Regions from separate parts of the Priestia sp. YIM B13489 genome, predicted to be linked through region 3. Evidence: riboswitches for the same ligand, from Rfam matches in the RefSeq annotation. Region 3 holds a riboswitch; each other region holds the start of a gene.
The links. Region 3 has a riboswitch for S-adenosylmethionine ahead of mtnK (S-methyl-5-thioribose kinase). Riboswitches for the same ligand answer to the same signal wherever they lie in the genome.
Positions count from the first base shown of each region.

Region 1: it holds a riboswitch for S-adenosylmethionine, as region 3 does, so the genes downstream of both, ACFX4W_RS27205 (hypothetical protein) here and mtnK (S-methyl-5-thioribose kinase) in region 3, are expected to answer to the same signal.
Region 2: it holds a riboswitch for S-adenosylmethionine, as region 3 does, so the genes downstream of both, metK (methionine adenosyltransferase) here and mtnK (S-methyl-5-thioribose kinase) in region 3, are expected to answer to the same signal.

Region 1 is NZ_JBHZOQ010000053.1:4,127,448-4,129,720, reverse strand. It holds gene ACFX4W_RS27210 (M20 peptidase aminoacylase family protein) at 1-817, shown strand, start outside; SAM riboswitch class I at 880-981, shown strand; gene ACFX4W_RS27205 (hypothetical protein) at 1,050-1,292, shown strand; gene ACFX4W_RS27200 (M20/M25/M40 family metallo-hydrolase) at 1,762-2,273, shown strand, end outside.
Region 2 is NZ_JBHZOQ010000053.1:2,002,942-2,005,214, forward strand. It holds gene pckA (phosphoenolpyruvate carboxykinase (ATP)) at 1-671, opposite strand, end outside; SAM riboswitch class I at 1,046-1,163, shown strand; gene metK (methionine adenosyltransferase) at 1,296-2,273, shown strand, end outside.
Region 3 is NZ_JBHZOQ010000053.1:3,376,285-3,378,557, forward strand. It holds gene mtnK (S-methyl-5-thioribose kinase) at 1-1,127, opposite strand, end outside; SAM riboswitch class I at 1,263-1,413, opposite strand; gene ACFX4W_RS23165 (carbon-nitrogen family hydrolase) at 1,505-2,273, opposite strand, start outside.

The sequences.
Region 1 (2,273 bases), 750 kb from region 3:
TCTTAAAGAGCGTCAGCACGAGCTTTGGGGTACGATTCGATTTATCTTTCAGCCAGCCGAAGAAACGGCTTCAGGGGCAAAAATGCTAGTTGAAAAAGGTGTGCTCGAAGGAGTGGAAGCGATATTTGGGATGCATAACAAACCGGATCTTCCTGTAGGAACCATTGGTATCAAACCGGGACCTTTAATGGCAAGCGTTGATCGTTTTGAAATTGACGTCAAAGGAGTAGGAGGTCACGCGGGTATTCCTGAAAAAACAATAGATCCGATTGCTGCTGCTGGTCAAATTGTTACTAGTTTACAAACCATTGTCAGCCGTAATCTCAGCCCCTTTCAAAATGTTGTTGTCAGCATAACTCAAATCCACGGAGGGAGCTCGTGGAACGTCATTCCTGACAAAGTAACGCTTGAAGGAACGGTGCGTACCTTTCAAGAAGAAGCGAGAGAAAAAATACCGGCTCTTATGAAACGAACTGCTGAAGGGATTGGCGCAGCTTTCGGGGCTTCAGTAGACGTTAAATGGTATCCATATCTTCCTGTAGTCAACAATGATGATAAGCTGGAAAAACTGGCTATTAAAGCGGCAGAGGATCTTAGTTATCAAGTCGTAGAAGCTGAACAATCGCCTGGAGGAGAAGATTTTGCCGTATATCAGCAGCATGTACCAGGATTTTTTGTATGGATGGGTACAGCTGGAGCATATGAATGGCACCATCCTTCTTTTTCATTAAATGAAGAGGCATTACTTGTAGCAGCTTCTTATTTTGCTAATCTAAGCTTTCGTTTTTTGAATTCATTCCATTACCGAAAAAATTAAAATATTTTTATTTTTCTATTTACGCGGATGGAATTGTTTGATAAAATAAATTTTAAATTAAAAAGTTATCACGAGTGGACGAGAGATCTGGCTCTTTGACTCCACAGCAACCTACGAATGTAAGGTGCTCCTACCAGCAAAGCATGTGCTTTGGGTGATAAAACGGGTGAAAAACTCATTTTGCATCAAAGCAAAATGAGTTTTTTTTATTTTTCTAAAAGGAGAGGGTTTTATGAGTCATACAGCAGTTGCAGCACATACAGGAGAGAAAGCATTAAAGGAAGCAGTGAAATTATTAGGAAAGCATTATCAAGTAGCTTATCGTGAGTTAGAAACATTTTATGAAATTGTGGTCGAAAACCATGTTCGTACATATGCTGTAGGCATAGATATTAAAGATATACAAAAAGCAAATGAACTAGAAATTTATTCATCATGCTGTTCCAAGCTTGAGCGAGTAGGCTGTCTTTTATAGAAGAAGTCTGCTCGCGCCTCTATTTTTTAAGTGTTTTTAAATAGAAAGCATGGTTTTTGACAAGCAAAGAATCTGGTGGGTATAATCAATACTCGCTAGGTTTTAAAATTAATCATAAATTGTCGAAATTTTTACACAAATTAAAGGTTACATTCGAAATGAATTGTGGTATGTTATAAAACAAGAATATTTTATGAAAGGAGCATTGAAATGGAAATGTCTCTTGAACACGGAAACGATGCAGGAAGCGAACAGCTTATTGATCGTATCCTAGACTTTTTAGAAGATGACCAAAAGTAAAAAAAGAGTGTGCGGTGCTATCCCTAGCCGCGCACTCTTTTTTTATCATGTGCGTAAAGACAGCGCCATACTATGATACATAGGGATAGGATGAAAGGGTCTCTGTCAAAGGGATTGACGAATGGTTTTGTTTGATAGAAAATTTAGAAAAAGGAAAGAGATGAAGGGTATGTCGAACAAAACATCTTTGTATCAAACAAAAGAACAGTTAAAAAAACTTGTAAGCGAATTGGTTTCTATACCTAGCGTGACAGGAACGATGGCAGAAGTGGAAATGGCTGAATCGATAGCATCATATTTATTGAAGCTGCCTTACTTTCAAAAAAATGAGCAAGTCGAGCTTCATTCAACAGGAGACGGGCGATCGATTGTTACAGCTTTTGTTCAAGGGAAAAATACGAACAAAACAGTTGTACTAGTAAGTCATTACGATGTAGTGGATGTACAAGATTATGGACAGTGGAAAAAGGATGCTTTTCACGCTGATACATTAACACGTACTTTTTATAACCATATGGAACAAGTTCCGGCGCACGTACAAAAAGATATGATAAAAGGAGACTGGCTTTTTGGCCGAGGAACGATGGACATGAAAGCAGGCATTGCCCTGCATATCAGTATGGTTGAACGAGCATGCAACGGAGAGTTTGACGGAAACATCCTGCTGCTGTCGGTACCGGA
Region 2 (2,273 bases), 1.4 Mb from region 3:
CCTACGTTAGCAGAACAGTGCATGGATAGAATATTGTTTTGAGGAAGCAAGAAGTTCATCACTGAGAAAATAGATTTTTTCATTTCACCAGCGTATTCAGTTCCTCCAATTAGCACAATACGTCGCTCTAACGAAAGAATAATGAAGGTTTCAGAGTTCGTCCCGTCTGTTTCAGGATCAGCTTTGAACGTTGGAGCTGCTACAATTGTAAACGGCTTCACATCATCATTTGTTTTTTGTTCGGCTGAAGGGCGAATGAATAACTGCTGAGCGAATAGGTTGTGCCATGCAAATTCATTAACTACTTGAATTGGTAACTGATACTTTTTATCAGCTCCAGCATATCCATTAAAAACAAAAAGTTCATCCTGCTTCTTTAAGTGAGTTAAGACTTTTTTGTATAGCGCATCGAATCGCTGAGCAGAAATTGGCTGATTGACAGGTCCCCATTCAACCGTTTTTGAAGACACAGCATCGCTTACAATAAATTTATCTAAAGGAGAGCGACCTGTATATTTTCCGGTTTCGACTGACACAGCACCTGTAGAAGTCAGCGTTCCTTCGCGTCGAGCTAGAATTTTTTCAACAAGTTGTGGAACAGATAATTGGTGTTTTGTTGTTTTTAATTGAAGCAAACCATTTAATTCGATAGACATATCAACAGTACTCATGTGCACTACCTTCCTTTTTTAGCTATTATTTATTCATTAATGTTTGAAATTTATAATTAGTATAACACATTTATTTAATTATTCTATACTATTTAACTAAAAATGTTTGTGTATTATAAAAAAATGTACGTTATACCTATTTTAGACACATGTATATGTGCTAGGAGCGAAAAAAGTGAAGCTGTTTTAAGTGAAATCCTCATTTTGATCTGTCTTATTAACTAAACTTAGTGATGATTCTTAATAAGGTGTACTATTTCGTAATTTGAGTATGTTACATTAAAACAGATTCAAACATAAAGAGATGATTTCCATTTGAATGTTGTTGACAGTGAAGCGCTTTTTCATGTATTATATGTCCTTGAACGGATACTCTCTTATCCCGAGCTGGTGGAGGGACAGGCCCTATGAAACCCAGCAACCATCGTCATTTTTTTGTGTAGACGATAAGGTGCTAACCTGATGCAAGGGCACAACCTTGATCGATAAGAGTGAAAGGCTTATGTAGAATTTGATACCTTTCCTCGATACAAGGAAAGGTTTTTTTATATTTTTTAACGTGTAATGAAAATAAGGGAATGAGTACCGTATCACAATGTATCGTATTTATAAGGAGGAAAACTGATGTCAACACAACGTCGTCTGTTCACGTCAGAATCTGTTACAGAGGGACATCCCGATAAAATTTGTGACCAAATTTCTGACTCAATTCTTGATGCTATCCTAGCAAAGGATCCAAATGCTCGTGTTGCTTGTGAAACAAGCGTAACAACTGGTTTAGTTTTAGTAAGTGGTGAAATTACAACTTCTACTTACGTGGATATTCCTAAAACAGTTCGTGAAACAATTAAAGGAATTGGCTATACTCGTGCAAAATACGGATTTGATGCTGAAACTTGTGCAGTATTAACATCTATCGACGAGCAGTCAGCTGATATCGCTGCTGGTGTAGACCAAGCGTTAGAAGCACGTGAAGGTCAAATGTCAGATGAAGAAATCGAAGCAATCGGAGCTGGAGACCAAGGGTTAATGTTTGGTTATGCATGTAATGAAACAAAAGAATTAATGCCTCTTCCAATTTCATTAGCTCATAAACTTGCTCGCCGTCTAACAGAAGTACGTAAAGAAGAAATTCTTCCTTACCTTCGCCCGGATGGTAAAACACAAGTAACAGTTGAATATGATGAAAACAACAAACCTGTTCGCATCGATACAATTGTTATTTCAACTCAGCATCACCCAGAAGTAACGTTAGAGCAAATTCAACGTAACTTAAAAGAATATGTTATTAATCCAGTTGTTCCAAACGAGTTAATTGATGAAAATACAAAGTATTTCATTAACCCAACAGGACGTTTCGTAATCGGCGGTCCTCAAGGAGATGCTGGTTTAACTGGTCGTAAAATTATTGTTGATACTTACGGCGGATATGCTCGTCACGGCGGCGGTGCATTCTCTGGTAAGGACGCAACAAAAGTAGACCGTTCAGCAGCTTATGCAGCTCGTTATGTTGCGAAAAACATTGTAGCAGCTGATCTTGCTGATAAATGTGAAGTACAACTAGCATATGCAATTGGTGTTGCACAACCAGTATCTATTTCA
Region 3 (2,273 bases):
TGCAGAAGCAAATAGCGTCCAATTTTTAACGCAGTACGTTTAGCGTTAATTTTTCTTTCCTCTGAAGAAATTTCGTCTAAGTCCGCCACGTGAGCTAAGCCAATCGTACGTCGAATGATTTCACATCCTGCATATCCAACAGCATCTTGCCACGTTTGCGTTAAAATTTCATGTAATAAGCGCTCATCTTTAGCGAAAGGTTCAGTGTTTTCAGAATGCCAAAGCGCAGTAAAGGTATCTTTGAATACGTTCCATGTGTTCGTAATGTGTGCAAATAACGGTTCGCGATTTGTTTCTCGAGAAAGAGCATTTAAAAATAAATTCGCAACAAATTGCCCTAAATCGAATCCAAACGGACCGTAAAAAGCAAATTCTGGATCAATCACTTTCGTTTCTTGACTGCTAGAAAAGATGCTGCCTGTATGTAAATCACCGTGGATTAGCGTTTGCGCATTTGTTAAAAATTTATATTTTAATTTTGCTGCTTGTAGCTTTACATCACCATCATTCCACAATTCTTCTACATCAGGACGCAGCGCTTTTTCAAATTCATTTGTATCAATATCAAAAAAAGGATCTGTAAAAACTAAATCTTCCGTAATATTGCATAAGTCGGGGTTGCTGTACTTAACAACTTCTTCTTTTTTATCCTGAGGTTTTAAGGCGAAATCAGACGTTTTGAACGCAATATGTCCTAAAAAAGAACCGATATGCTGTGAGAGCAGAGGATAACTTTCACCTTGAATAAGTCCGGCGCGAGAAATCGTTAAATGAGACAGGTCTTCCATGACCGTAACAGCAAGCGTTTCATCGTGGTAATAAACAGCGGGCACAAGTTCTGGCGTAAATGCACCGAATTGCTTGAGCGCATTGCTTTCAATTGTGGCACGGTTCAAGGATAGAGGCCAGCTTTCGCCTACAACTTTTGCATAGGGAAGCGCTTGTTTGACGATAATGGATTTATTTGTTTGATCATTTATGATGTGAAAGACGAGATTTAAGTTGCCGTCACCAATTTCACGGGCAGTCAGTGCTTCTGTGGCATCAAAAAGACCTAGCTTTTTCACAAGTTTGATTGCTGAAATTTCTGTTAAAGGGTGATATTTCTCTGTTTTTGTTGTTGACATCGGAATCCCTCCATAGTTTATTAAACTGATTTGTTTACTAAGTTAATAGGTTTAAGAATATATGGAGGCTTTTATAATTTTAGAAAATATAAAAGCCTCTTTCGTTGGAAAGAGGCTTGATTGTAGTGTTCAAACCTCTTATCTGCCAGAAAAAATTACTTTCTGTTGGAATTAGCACCGTGCCTTTGTAAAACATGTTTTACGGGTGTGATCCATCTTAGGATGGAATGACGGTCGGTTGCTGGGCTTCACAGGGCCAAATCCCTCAGCCAACTCTTGATAAGAGTACGATTACTTATTCAATTTTGATTTGTTTGAATATTTTATGATATCTGGTGAAAATCGTATCATGCAAAAAAACGGCTGTCAATACATAATTAATAAAATTCTGTACGGCGATCTGTAAAGACGGGAATTTGTTTACGAATTTCTTTTACAAGTTCCAGGTTAACCTCAGCACTCAAAAGTTCTTCGCTATCGCCAGCTTCAGCGATTATTTCTCCCCACGGATCGATGACTAAGGAATGTCCGGCAAATGTGTTATTAGGATCTTGGCCTACACGATTACATGCGATTACATAGCATTGATTTTCGATTGCACGGCTAATGAGCAGGGCTTTCCAGTGGGCAAGTCTTGGAGCCGGCCACTGAGCGACAACAAACAAGACTTCTGCTCCGCTGCTAGTGTGAACCCGAATCCATTCTGGAAAACGAATATCGTAACAAATAACTCCTGCGCACAGTGACTGTTCAAGTGTAAAAAGATTTTTTGCTGTTCCTGCTTCTAAATACAGGTGTTCATCCATTAATTTAAATAAGTGCAGTTTACTGTATTGTGATACTTCACGACCTTTTCGGTCAAAAATATACATCGTATTCGTGATGCCTTGCTCTGTTTTTTTCGCGATCGAACCTGCCACAATATTTACTTCGTTCGTTTTAGCAAACTGAGAGATTAATTGCTTGGCTTGCTGTCCTTCATCATCTGCAATTTCGTCTAGCCGCGTCAAATCATAAGCTGTATCCCATAGCTCAGGAAGCACAAGGATATCAGGGTTTTCTTTCAGGGCTTCCGTCATTTTTTGTTCGATATATTTTCGGTTTTTAGTTGGGTTTCCAAACGCAATATCAAGCTGCAAACACGTA